Regions from separate parts of the Brevibacillus sp. NPDC058079 genome, predicted to be linked through region 2. Evidence: predicted binding sites of a transcription regulator. Region 2 holds the regulator's gene; each other region holds the start of a gene.
What was found. Region 2 encodes CtsR, which represses protease genes until heat stress. Its sites were predicted from a motif close to ATGGTCAATAAAGGTCAAACA; they were not measured.
Positions count from the first base shown of each region.

Region 1: ACFVS2_RS16500 (ATP-dependent Clp protease ATP-binding subunit) is a predicted target of CtsR. The motif match lies at 2,205-2,225, and genes of this name have one in related genera.
Region 3: clpP (ATP-dependent Clp endopeptidase proteolytic subunit ClpP) is a predicted target of CtsR. The motif match lies at 2,443-2,463, and genes of this name have one in related genera.

Region 1 covers NZ_JBHVSO010000005.1:125,550-130,112, forward strand. Annotated here, with positions in the region: gene rbsK (ribokinase) at 1-160, shown strand, start outside; gene ACFVS2_RS16490 (TetR/AcrR family transcriptional regulator) at 347-943, shown strand; gene ACFVS2_RS16495 (MFS transporter) at 1,008-2,147, shown strand; gene ACFVS2_RS16500 (ATP-dependent Clp protease ATP-binding subunit) at 2,266-4,404, shown strand; gene ACFVS2_RS16505 (YqaA family protein) at 4,449-4,563, opposite strand, start outside.
Region 2 covers NZ_JBHVSO010000021.1:170-4,732, forward strand. Annotated here, with positions in the region: gene ACFVS2_RS32315 (MGDG synthase family glycosyltransferase) at 136-1,257, shown strand; gene ACFVS2_RS32320 (HAD hydrolase-like protein) at 1,287-1,973, shown strand; gene ACFVS2_RS32325 (CtsR family transcriptional regulator) at 2,162-2,626, shown strand; gene mcsA (protein-arginine kinase activator protein McsA) at 2,643-3,161, shown strand; gene mcsB (protein-arginine kinase McsB) at 3,181-4,254, shown strand; gene ACFVS2_RS32340 (ATP-dependent Clp protease ATP-binding subunit) at 4,321-4,563, shown strand, end outside.
Region 3 covers NZ_JBHVSO010000011.1:5,956-10,518, reverse strand. Annotated here, with positions in the region: gene ACFVS2_RS27035 (branched-chain amino acid ABC transporter substrate-binding protein) at 14-1,249, opposite strand; gene ACFVS2_RS27030 (copper amine oxidase N-terminal domain-containing protein) at 1,467-1,934, opposite strand; gene ACFVS2_RS27025 (hypothetical protein) at 2,150-2,371, shown strand; gene clpP (ATP-dependent Clp endopeptidase proteolytic subunit ClpP) at 2,503-3,105, shown strand; gene ACFVS2_RS27015 (H-type small acid-soluble spore protein) at 3,220-3,405, opposite strand; gene ACFVS2_RS27010 (hypothetical protein) at 3,416-3,598, opposite strand; gene ACFVS2_RS27005 (HPr family phosphocarrier protein) at 3,727-3,984, opposite strand; gene whiA (DNA-binding protein WhiA) at 4,034-4,563, opposite strand, start outside.

The DNA of each region.
Region 1 (4,563 bases), on a different contig from region 2:
CGATTCCTTTACAGCAGCTTTTGCGGTTGGGATCACACAAGGAATGACAGAAACGGAAGCGGCCACTTTCGCCAGCAAAGTAGCAGCGATTGTCGTGACAAGGAACGGTGCTCAACCATCCCTGCCTACTTTCGATGAAGTACAAGCATACTCTTTTTAATGATGGAGAGGGATGGAGAAGATTTAGAGACGATATAATCAATGATCAAGCCTATTTTGAGAGGTGATTTTCAAAATGGGCTTTTTCTATAGGCATGGTTTACAGTTGCGGATATTTCATTTATTGACCGGACGGTACATAATGTGTAAGATTTCCATAACAGTTGGAAACGAAAGGAGGATTCCGTTGAGCAAACGCGGCAGACCTCGTGATTTTGATTACACTTCGATTGTAGATGTGGCCATGAAAACATTTTGGTCAAAAGGCTACAATGGTTGTTCGACGCATGATTTATGCAGCGATACTGGACTAGGTAAAGGCAGCTTGTACAATACGTTTGGCAGCAAACAGGACCTTTATCTAGCGGTGGTGGAACACTATCACGATACTGGGATTCGTGAACAGCGGGCATTATTGGAAAGTCCGGGTTCCGTGAAAGAACGGTTGCAAAATTTTTTAGCTTGGGCATTAGTGGAAGACTTTGAATCAACGAATCCAAAGGGATGTTTGCTGATCAATGCGGGATTGGAACGGGCAAAAGACGATCCCAAGATTGAAGAAATAGTCTCCAGACATGTTGAGCTTCTAAAGCAAACCGTGGAAAAAGTGATGGAGGAAGGCTTGCGAACGGGCGAAATCTCCAAAAAACGATCTGCTTTGGATTTGGCTAGCCTATTTTTAAGCAGTTACTACGGCTTCCGTGTGTTGAATACATCCACACAGAATCGGAGATTGGCTGAACAAATCATGAATGGCACCATGGAATCTATCTTCGGCGCGTAATGCGCTCTTTTTTTGAGTTATTTTTGTACCGATTGTTACAATAATGAGTAAGGAGTGTTCCTTCATGCCGTCAATGATTTATTTGTTAGCGGTAGCGATTTTTGCGATGACGACTTCTGAATTTATGGTGGCCGGGATGATGAATGAGCTTGCCGATGATTTCGGTGTATCGATCCCCTCCATCGGGTATTTCATTACGGCGTATGCGGGTGCAATGGTGATAGGAGGTCCCATCCTAACAGCAACTCTTTTGCATATTCGCCGAAAGCAAGGGCTGCTTTCTTTGGTTGCCGTCTTCTTTCTTGGCCAATCGCTGGGAGCAATGGCTTGGAGTTACGAGTCGATGATGCTTGCACGTATCATAACGGGTATTGCTTCATCCGCAGCGTTTGGCATCTCCGTCAGTATTTCAGCTAGCTTGGTTCCCCCTCATTCACGAGGAAAGGCAGCTTCGATTGTTTTGGCAGGCCTAATGATTGCCACTGTCATCGGACTCCCTCTGACAACCGTGATTGCACAATATTTCGGCTGGAGAATGAGCTTTTGGGCTGTTGCAGTAGTCGTATTGCTATCGGGGATTTTGATTCAATGGTTGCTCCCTTCCTCCGCACAAAAGGACCAGATGAACGGAAAGGATGAGCTTTCAAGTTTTCAAAATCCGCACCTTTGGGCCGCGTATGCAACGAGTATGCTGATCATTGGCGGTACCTTCGCAGCGTTTAGTTATTTTACTCCGATTCTTACGGATGTAACGGCATTTTCGGATGCGAGTATCCCGTATTTGCTCGCCCTTTATGGGATAGCGACCGTGATCGGAAATATCGTGATTGGCAGACTTGCTGATCGTTTTACCATGCGAATCCTTGTAACGGGATTAAGCATACTCTTAGCGGCATTGGTTCTGTTTGCCGTAGGCGCCGAAAATCAATGGATTGCTGTGCTGTCCATTGTTCTGATTGGCTTGACGGGTGTAGCGATGAATCCGGCCATGATCGCACGAGTGATGAATACAGCAGGCAGTGGGACGATGGTAAACACTGTGCATACTTCCTTTATTACATTGGGTGTTGCCATTGGTTCTTCCTTAGGCGGGATCGGGATCAGTAGTGGCTATGGGCTTGTTTCACCATTGTGGGTAGGCGCTTGTTTAGCTGTTATAGGGTTACTTTCAATCGTTCCCTATCTGCAAAAGAGCAAAGTGTAAAAAACCATACAATCCCTCTTGAAAGTCAAAGAAGGTCAAACTATAATAAGGTCAACGAAGGTCAGGAAAGGTCAAAGATCTTCTGAATTCCAAAACAACGCTTTTGGGGGGATTGAATATGCATTGTGAAATCTGCAAACAACGAGAAGCAACTGTGACTGTTCATATACGCTTACAAAATCAGCAACAAAAATACGATCTGTGCCAGGATTGCAAAACAAAGCTGACCAACAAAATGGGAGTGGGCATGGGCTTTAGCCCTTTCTCCTCCTTCTCAGGACTGGATGAGTTCCTGCAAGGCTTTGCCCAAGGCCGGGTGAACCCGGGCAAATCTTCCGGCCAACCTCAGCCACAAGCACCAGAGCGTGGTGGAGGCATCCTCGATGACCTGGGTCGTAATCTAAACGATGCGGCACGTGCCGGACTGATAGACCCTGTGATTGGACGCGAACAGGAAATTGAGCGTGTCATTGAGATTTTGAACCGACGGAACAAAAACAATCCGGTTCTGATCGGGGAGCCAGGGGTCGGGAAGACGGCGATTGCGGAGGGCCTCGCCCTGCGTATTACGGAAGGGCAAGTACCGACCAAGCTGAAAAACAAGCAGGTGTACATTTTAGATGTCGCCTCTCTAGTTGCAGGGACGGGAATTCGCGGACAGTTCGAGGAAAAAATGAAGCAAGTGATTGCCGAGCTGCAAAAACGCAAAAACGTCATCCTGTTTGTGGATGAGATTCATCTCTTGGTGGGAGCAGGCTCTGCGGAAGGATCCATGGATGCAGGGAACATCCTGAAGCCTGCACTGGCTCGCGGTGAGTTGCAGCTGATTGGGGCAACTACGTTAAAAGAGTATCGCGTGATTGAAAAAGACGCTGCTCTGGAGCGCCGCCTACAGCCAGTCATGGTCAAGGAACCAACCGTAGAACAAGCGATCGAGATTTTAAAGGGATTGCGTCCAAAATACGAAGCATTCCACCAAGTCGTTTACTCGGATGATGTCATCCGTGCCTCCGTGGAACACTCCCATCGTTACATCCAGGATCGATTCTTGCCTGACAAGGCGATTGATCTCATGGATGAAGTGGGCTCGCGCTTGAACCTGAGATCCTCCGCAGTTGATACGGTAGGGCTACATGAGCGGCTGGCGCAAATCAATCAGGAGAAAAAGGAAGCGACAGAGCAAGAGGCATACGAACGAGCTGCCCGTTTGAGAGACGAGGAAGCGGGCATTTTAGAGAAGCTGGATCAGATCGAGGGCAAGGAACAACGCGTACAGGTTGACGTCACGGACATCCAAGCCTTGATCGAGCAAAAGACTGGGATTCCTGTTACCAAGCTGCAAAGTGATGAGCAGATGAAAATGAAAAACCTAGCAGCTCATTTGGAAGCAAAAGTCATTGGTCAATCCGAGGCGGTCACACAAGTAGCGAAGGCGATTCGTCGCAGTCGTGCAGGTCTGAAACCGAAAAACAGACCGATTGCTTCCTTCCTGTTCGTCGGTCCGACAGGCGTAGGGAAGACAGAGCTGTCCAAAGCATTAGCAGAGGAGCTGTTTGGTACTCGTGATTCCATGATCCGCCTCGATATGAGTGAGTACATGGAGAAGCACTCGGTATCCAAATTGATCGGTTCTCCTCCTGGTTACGTCGGTCATGAAGAAGCAGGTCAGCTGACAGAGCGCGTACGCCGCAACCCGTACAGCATTATCCTGCTGGATGAGATCGAAAAAGCACACCCGGACGTGATGCACATGTTCCTACAAATTCTGGAGGATGGTCGTCTGACAGACAGTCAGGGTCGTACGGTGAATTTTAAGGAGACAGTCATCATTGCGACGAGCAATGCCGGTGTGAGCGAGCGTAAAATCTCCGTTGGCTTTGGAGCAAAAGCGCCCGAGCCTGCCACTGTGCTGGATTCTTTGGGAGCGTACTTCAAGCCGGAGTTCCTGAATCGCTTCGACTCAATCATTTCCTTTGCCCATCTGGAAAAACAGGATTTGGTCAAAATCGTCGATCTGCTACTGCAAGATGTAAGGGGCAATCTGTCTGAGCAAGGAATGGAGATCAGCGTGACAGATGCCGCAAAAGAAAAGCTGGCTGAGCTGGGCTACAACCCTTCCTTCGGGGCACGTCCATTGCGTCGCGTGATTCAGCAATATGTCGAAGATGGCATTGCGGATCTGGTGATGGAAGAGGACAATGTGACATCGATGCTGATTGATGTAGAAGATGAAGGAATTCGTGTCAAAAAAATATAACCAATCGTAAAAAAAAGAAACCCCATATGTTTGGGGTTTCTTTGCTATTTATTCATGACTTTCTCATTGATGCCATTGCTGACGCCCGCGTTTTCCATTTTCAGCTGACGGCGCTTGGTGACAATTTTCTTCACCCATAACCCGACCAAGATGAGCGGC
Region 2 (4,563 bases):
CGCGATTATTTTGTCGATAAGTTAGGCCGAATGACCGACAAGTTCCCTCTTGCAGACGGGTCTTGGGGTAGACTAACATGAGAAGGTACCTGATCCAGGCGTTGGAGTAGGCGAGGTTATGAAGGAGAATCGTTCATGAAAAAAATTCTAATCTTTTCCGCTTCCATCGGTAACGGACACAACCAGGCAGCGCGAGCCATGCAAGAAAGCTTGGCTGAGAATGGTTGCACATCAATGATCATCGATACGTTGGAATATATTAGCCCCACCTTTCACAAGATTTTGCTGGAAAGCTATATGAATCTGTTAAGGCTGTCACCTAAGATGTGGGGAAGAATTTACCATAATACAGAAAAAACCCGTTTCTTCGATATGAATGTGCTGATGAATAAATTATTGGCAAACAAACTGAAAAAGCTGATCAACAGTGTACAGCCTGATGCCTTTATTGCTACGCATCCGTTTGCAAGCTGTATGCTTTCCGTACTGAAAGGAAGAAATGATTGGAAGGAACCAATCTATACGATCATTACTGACTATACCATCCATCCTTCATGGATTAATCACCATATCAATTATTACTTTATCGGCCATGAACAACTGTATTACCTGTTAGACGTTTATCGACAGGACCATCAAAAATTCATTCCGATGGGCATTCCCATCATGAAAAAATTCAGTTTGCCATTGGAACCCGAACTGATTCGGGAAAAGCTGGGCCTCGCTCCTGGACAAAAGAGCATTATTCTTTCAGGGGGTGGATTGGGTCTTGGCTCGATGGAAAAGGTATTAGATGGGCTAGAAGAGATTAACATTCCTCTGAAAACCTTTGTGTTAACAGGGACAAACGACAAGCTGTACAATAAAGTGATAAATCGTACGTATCGACATGAAGTCGTTCCACTAAAATTCATCAATAACTTCCACGAATACTTGGAGACAGCTGATTTAATTGTCACCAAATCAGGCGGACTTACATCAGCTGAAGTAATGAGTAAACGGGTACCCATGATTGTTTACAATCCTCTGCCTGGACAGGAAGAGAGGAACAGCCACTTTTTGCTCAATAATGGATGTGCGGTACATGCGAATCTGTCAGAGCAATTGATTTACTTTATCGATGAACTATTGCATAGCCCGTCCAAGGTGGATTATATGCGTAGAATGGGACAGAAAATCTCAAAGCCAGATGCTGCACAACGAATTACCGAGTTCATCATGGATGATATGAATATGTTGCCAGGAGAAGTAGAATAGCTGCCTAGCCAGACAAAATGGAGGAACCCATGACTGTACCATTCGCCATATTATTTGATATGGATGGCACGTTACTACAAACAGAAAAGCTGTCGACCCCCGCATTTATTCGAACGTTTGACCAGCTTCGTCAAAAAGGGCTATGGCAAGGGGAAACCCCCGACGAACGTGAACTGATCAATGTACTGGGAATGACGATCGAGCAAATCTGGGACAAATTACTGCCGGGCGCGAGTGAGGAAGCCATTCGCTCAGCCGACGCCTTCTTGCTAGACAATGAAATCCAGTTACTCAAAGAAAGAGTGACCGAGCTATATCCGGATGTAAAATCAACCTTGGAAACGCTGCGTGAGAAAGGATTTGCTTTGTTTGTAGCAAGCAATGGGCAGGAAGAGTACATCGATGCCATTTGTCAGGAATACGAGTTAAAGCCGCTGATGACCGATCTGTACTCAGCTGGCCGTTTCCGCACGCATTCCAAAAATGACCTAGTTGCAAAATTGTTGTCTGATTACAAAATCGGGCAGGCCATCATGGTAGGAGATCGTCACTCCGACGTGGAAGCAGGCAAGACAAACGGTTTATTTACCATTGGATGCGACTTTGGTTTTGCGAAACCAGGCGAGCTTGATGGGGCAGATGTCATCATCACCAGCTTCTCTCAGCTACTGAATCATTTGCCAGCAATCGACACCAATACACAAGAACAAACATAAACCATTCCTCAGGGAGTGGTTTTTTTGTTGATCATGTCCAAGTTTCAAGCGACCCTCTTTTGCCCACACTAGAATGTGTAAGGGACACTTGCGGGCACGCATTAAACCCATTATAATTAACGTCAAAGATAGTCAAAGTCAATAGGTAACCTCATAAGAACATACACAGAGGAATAGGAGGCGATGACTTGCGTAACATCTCGGACATCATTGAACATCACTTAAAAGGCATCATTACAAACAGTCCCAATGGATCGATCGAGATTCAGCGTAGTGAGCTTGCCGACCATTTTCAATGTGTGCCGTCTCAGATCAACTACGTCATCAATACGCGCTTTACCGTTCAAAAAGGATACATTGTAGAGAGTAAGCGCGGGGGCGGCGGGTATATTCGCATACGCAAGGTGCAGATTGTCAGCAAAGCACGCTTGCAGCAATTGCTAACAGAAGAACTAATTGGTGAGAGCATCAGTCAGAGCGTGGGAAATGCGATCGTAGAAAGACTATTTGAGGAAGGATTAGTCAACATCAGAGAAGCCACCTTGATGAAAATCGCTACCTCGCGAAACGTATTGACGCTAGAAGCTGAATTGCGGGATCGTTTGCGGGCAAATATTTTAAAGCAGATGATCGCAGCAATCTTGTTGAAGTAAGAGGAGGTATGATGTTATGAACTGTGAGGAATGCGGAAAACGACCGGCGACACTTCATTTGACGAAAATCGTCAATGGCGAAAAAACCGAATACCATATTTGCGAGCAATGTGCTCATGAAAAAGGGGACGTCTTTACCGGCTTTCACAACTTCAGCATCAACAATCTCCTGTCAGGACTTTTAAAATTTGATCCCATGCAAAAGAATGGACGCGAAACGGCAACGAATAAGCCGCTTCAATGCGAAACATGTGGACTCACATATTCTCAATTTAGTAAAAGCGGCCGATTTGGCTGTAGTGATTGCTACACCTTTTTGGGTGATCGACTGGACCCCCTTTTCCGCCGAATTCATGGAAACACACAGCATAGTGGAAAAGTACCAGAGCGGACCGGTGGCAAACTGAAGATCCGTAAAGAGCTGGAGCAACTAAAGCAAGCGCTGCAAAGTCATGTCGCCAGTGAAGAGTTCGAGAAGGCAGCAGAAATGCGCGATCGAATTCGAGCATTGGAACAAAAAATGGCCCAATCGTAGCAAGGGAGGTTAGCTGGTTATGTCCCAAAAGCAGTTTATGCAAAACCCGTGGAGCAATTGGATGAAAGGAGAAGGTCCTGATTCCGACATTGTCATTAGTACACGGCTGCGTATCGCCCGTAACCTGCGCCAGCACCCCTTTCCGTTATTGGCAACGGACTCGCAGGGCGAGGAAGTCGTCAGAAAGGTAACGGAAGTAAGCGATTCGGAGGCAATGCGCAAAAGGCATCAGCTTCAGGTCATCCATATGGACCAAATTAATCCGTTAGAAAAAAGGGTGCTCGTAGAAAAGCATCTGATTAGCCCTCACCTGGCAGAGGAATCTCGCAAAGGTGCGGTATTACTTCGTGATGATGAGTCTGTCAGCATTATGGTTAATGAAGAAGACCACATTCGAATACAGGTACTATTACCCGGGTTTCGTTTGAACGAGGCATGGGAAATAGGTACGAAGATAGACGACATTTTTGAGAAAAGCTTGAACTACGCTTTCGACGAAACTCGAGGATATCTTACAAGCTGCCCAACCAATGTGGGTACGGGAATTCGTGCATCTGTGATGCTGCACTTGCCAGCTCTGGTGATGACGCAGCAGATCAGCAGAATTTTACAGGCAATTAATCAAGTTGGTCTAGTCGTTAGAGGAATTTACGGAGAGGGCAGCGAAGCTCTAGGGAATCTTTTTCAGTTATCCAATCAGGTCACACTGGGGATGTCTGAATCGGATATCCTTTCCAATCTCTACGGCGTAGCCAGACAGATTATTGAGCAAGAGCGTGTGGCACGTACTTATTTGCTGGAGCATACACGGGTTTCTTTGGAGGATCGGATTTTTCGGTCGTATGGCATCTTGATGTACGCCCGTACGGTAGAGTCCAAGGAAGCGGCTCAACGCCTGTCCGATGTACGTCTGGGAATTGATCTAGGCATCATTCCGAATGTATCTCCGCTCGTCCTAAACGAACTGTTGGTCACGACACAGCCAGGGTTCTTACAGCACCACGCTGGACAAAAGCTCACTCCGGACCAACGCGACGAAAGAAGGGCAAGGCTGATCCGAGAGCGTCTGCGCGTAGTAGAATCACAAGAGTAATCGTAATGGTATCACGCAATTGTTAACCATATAGAGAAAAAACACGGTTATACGGAGGTGTACGATATGATGTTTGGACGTTTTACAGAACGAGCACAAAAAGTACTGGCGCTTGCCCTGGAAGAGGCGGTTCGTCTCGGACACAAAGATATTGGGACAGAGCATGTGCTACTGGGACTTATTCGAGAAGGCGAAGGGATTGCGGCAAAGGCACTGCAATCACTTGGGCTTGGCCTCGATAAAATCCAGAGTGAAGTGGAGTCGTTAATCGGGCGAGGAACAGAGCAGTCCGGTAGTAATTACACACCA
Region 3 (4,563 bases), on a different contig from region 2:
TCATAATGAAGAATTACTTCGCTTCACCCATAAATACTTTCTTTCCATCCTCATACTTGTACACGTATACGGAAGCAAAGTCGTTGTCGCCTTTATCATTGAATGTTACGTTAACGAATTTGCCTTTGTAATCTTTGGTTTTATGAACAGCTTCCAGCACTTGTTCACGAGTTGGCTTTTTGCCGCCGTTTGCTTTGATCGCTTCTTCCAAACCGTTCAGCATAACACCCATGGAGTCATAACCAAACGAAGTGAAGATCCCTACTTTGTTGCCAGTCGCGCTCTCGAAGTCTGTGATCCATTTCTTACCGTCTTCCGTAGCACCAATATCGCCAACAGTAGAAGTAAAGACTACGTTATTCGCATTTTCCGCACCAGCAATTTTCACCATGTCAGCGGAGTCGTAGCCATCGCCGCCCATGAAGACACCTTTGAAGCCTTTTTCACGTGCTTGCTTCACGATGATCCCTGCATCAGAGTAATATCCACCGAAGTAGATCATCTCTGGATTTTTCGCAAGGATTTGGGTGATGATCGCACTATAATCCTTCTCGCCTGCTGTTACCCCTTCAAAGCCGAGAACTTGTACGCCGTCTTTTTCAAATTGCTTTTTCACTTCTTCCGCAAGACCTTGTCCATAAGCAGCCTTGTCATGCATAACAAAAGCCGTTTTTACATTCAACTGATTTTTGGCAAAAATAGCTGCCTTGGAGCCTTGTTGATCATCACGCGCACAAATGCGGTGTACGATCTTCTTACCTTGCTCAGTCAAATCTGATCCCGTTGCAGAAGGAGATACCATTACGAGCTTCTCTTGCTCGTATTGCGCTGCTGCTGTAATCGAAGCACCTGTTGTAGCATGGCCAACTACTCCGACTACGTCAGGATTTGAAATCAACATTTGTGCGACTGCTACCCCTTGTTTCGGGTCAGCTTGGTCATCTTGCGCGGACAATTCAACATCAAAGCCAAGTGCTTTAAATGCCTCCTTTTTTTCTTTCAATGCATATTCAGCACCAGCTTTTGCAGTGCTTCCGTAGTCAGAGTACTGACCAGACATCGGACCAACTACAGCAATCACGAGCTTCTCAGTAGCCCCGCTTGCACCGCCCGTGCTTCCTCCGCTATTGTTGCTCGGCTGTGGTGTCGCGCTTTGTCCACCAGTCCCCGTACCTCCACCACAGCCCGCGAGCAATGTACTCAGAGCAAATGTTGCAGCCAGTATCGACAATGATTTCTGTTTTTTCATAGGAAAGCTTCCCCCTCTTTATTTATGAGCAAACTATGAATCACAATCTTATTGTAGGATATTTTAGAAAATTTGCAATAGAAATGATTAAAAGAAGAATCAATCAAAAAACCTCTATCGCTGTCTGCTAATAGAGGCGTACACGTGGTGTATTGAGGCAAATAGCCACTTCTACGCATAGAAGTGGCTATCTTGATGAGAAGTATCTCATTGATTATTAGGAATTAATTGGAATACTCAGCTTGTAAGTGAGCGTTTTTGCATCGTACTCTACTTTTGCACCCAATTCTTGGGCAATGAATACGAGAGGAACGAGCACTGCTCCGGTCACTGGACGTGGCGGATTTGCTACACTGGTTTCTTTGCCGTTTTTATAAGCAAAGTTTTTGTTTTCGTACATACGCAGAGCGTAGTGGTTGTCTTTGGCAACCAGCAGAGATTTGGTCGTGCTATCCCATGCTGCAGAACCACCCAAAGCAATCGCCAATGTGCTCGCATTTACATACGCAACACCATTTTCAGTAACGATTTCTTGTGGGAATGGGAACTCCTTGCCGTTTAGCTGAACCTTGATTTTTTGTTGCTGTACAGGAGCAGGAGCAGTTTGGGCAAACGCAGCCGTTGCCGCTACACTTCCTGTTAGAAGAGCCGCTGTCAGCATCATTGTTGAAAACTTGCGAAGCATAATAAACACCCCTTAAATATCATGAAATGAATTCCAATTTTGTAAAGTTCGACACGAATCAACTTTTTCCTTCTTTTTTATTCCATACATTTCCTATGTAATTCTCTCCCCAAACATGACAAGACTAGGAAAAAAAATAAATATCCCACGAACAAACGTTTTTGTGCACAACCTGTGTATAACATTGTGGATAACTTTCGAAAGTGAGGCTTACCATGGCAGGGGAACGTTTTTTTCTCATTTATCAAGAGGCCAGTGACGAAGAATGCTTATTGACCATTGAACCGTATAAAGACCAACAGGAGCTGGCGGAAGCCATCAATCAGCTGCAAGCCAAACAAGTCGATGAATATACGATCATCAAGGGAAAAAAGATGAAAGCCACGTTGAAACTCGCCGTCGATTTGGCCGAGGCCGATGAGAATTCCAAGGAATGAATGTTTTCTTTTTTGAGTACGTTTATACAGAGGGAAATTGGCAAACATGGTAGTGAGGGCACGCACTTATGTGTTTGACCTTCATTGACCTTTTGTGTATGATATTGTTACAAAGAGAGGAGGAAGACTAGATGCATATGAATTTAATTCCAACCGTCATTGAACAGACGAACCGCGGGGAACGTGCTTATGATATTTATTCCCGCCTGCTCAAAGACCGCATCATCTTTCTGGGAACCCCAATCAACGACACCGTAGCCAATATCGTTGTGGCACAGTTGTTGTTCCTTCAGGCGGAAGATCCGGAGAAAGACATTCACTTGTACATAAACAGCCCAGGCGGTTCTATTACTGCTGGTATGGCGATTTACGATACTATGCACTTCATCAAGCCAGATGTATCCACCATTTGTATCGGAATGGCTGCTTCGATGGGAGCATTCCTGCTGGCTGCTGGGGCAAAAGGCAAACGCTTTGCTCTGCCAAACAGTGAAGTCATGATCCACCAACCATTGGGTGGAGCTCAAGGACAAGCGAGCGACATTGAGATTGCCGCAAAGCGTATTTTGAAGATGCGTGATCATCTCAACACCATCCTGGCTGAACGCACTGGACAGCCTTTGGAGCGCATCCAAAAGGATACCGATCGCGACAACTTCCTCTCTGCCGCAGAAGCAGTAGAGTACGGACTGATTGACAAAGTCATTACTTCCGAATCGTCTTCCAAAAAATAAGAGATATGTAGTAAAAAAAGAAGCACTCGTGCCTGGACTACGGGCCGAGTGTTTTTTTGTATGCCGAGCAAACCCCAAGAGGCTTCCCTTGGTTTGCTCGGCCTTTTCGATGGATCATTGTGATACTTCCATTAACTGACTGACATAGACCGTCCGGCTATGCCCTGGATTTTTTTCATCATGCACACGTGCTTTTGACGTTTTTTCGTCTACAGCATCGATCCAAACGGCTTGTCCTTCGTACTCTACCTTGATATGGTCGTCGGAGCTCATGATGGCTTGCGCTCTCGTTACATTCATAAGCGGCTCCCTATTGCTCATCTTCAATGGCTTGCTTGGCTGACGACGCCCCTGTCATCGTGTCTACAGTCGTTTCTTCAATCAGTCCGTTTTGGTCGGAAACAACTCCGCCCCCCAGCCCCTCATTTACCATCCGATCAATGTCCATATCATAACAATCGCGGCCTTCGTAACACTTGTCACGGTTACTCATGTGTCATTCCTCCTTCATGCAATATACATGGTTAGAAATGCCCTGCCCGAAGTGAATTGATACATAATCATCAAGATGACCAACAAAAAAAGACACCTCCCTACAAGGGAAAAGTGTCTCTCGTAACTCTATTCTTCCTTGCTTACCAGATTCGTAAGGCTGGTGACTGCCTGGGAGGCATCCGGCCCTTCTGCCAAAATGGTAATTTCCGTTCCAGAGCTGATTGCGAGGCTCATGATACCCATGATGCTTTTCGCATTGACCTTCTTGTTGCCTTTTTCTACGAATACTTCCGATGCAAAACGGTTAGCCTCCTGTACGAAAAAGGCTGCTGGACGAGCTTGCAAACCGGTCTTTAAGTGAACCACGACCTGCTGTTGAACCATGAATGGACCTCCTCACTTGTAGACTATTATCCTTTAGTATAACATGCATCTACATCGAAATATTTTGTTTTTCTCGTATTTTGTCAGCGATTTCGTTAATTTTTCGCAAGCGGTGGTTAATGCCCGATTTGCTCACTACTCCGCTTGGCACCATCTCACCCAATTCTTTCAAATTGATGTCAGGATGAGCCACTCGAAGCTCCGCGACCTCTCGCAGACGTTTTGGCAAATTCTCCAATCCCATCTCTTGATCGATGAGCTGAATATTTTCCATTTGTCTGGTGGCTGCATTCACCGTTTTGTTTATGTTGGCGATTTCGCAATTGTGTAAACGGTTTACCGAGTTCCGCATGTCCTTTACGATTCGGACGTCCTCGAAATACAGAAGCGCCTGATGAGCTCCAATCAAGCTCAAAAACTCTGTAATCTTTTCGCCTTCTTTAATATAGAGAACATACCCTTTTTTCCGCTCGATGCACTTGGCATTTAGTTTATACCGATTGGCGATCTTGGTCAATGCTTCGCAAAAATCCTGATAGGAAGTGAAAATCTCCAGATGATAGCTGGATGCTTCTGGAT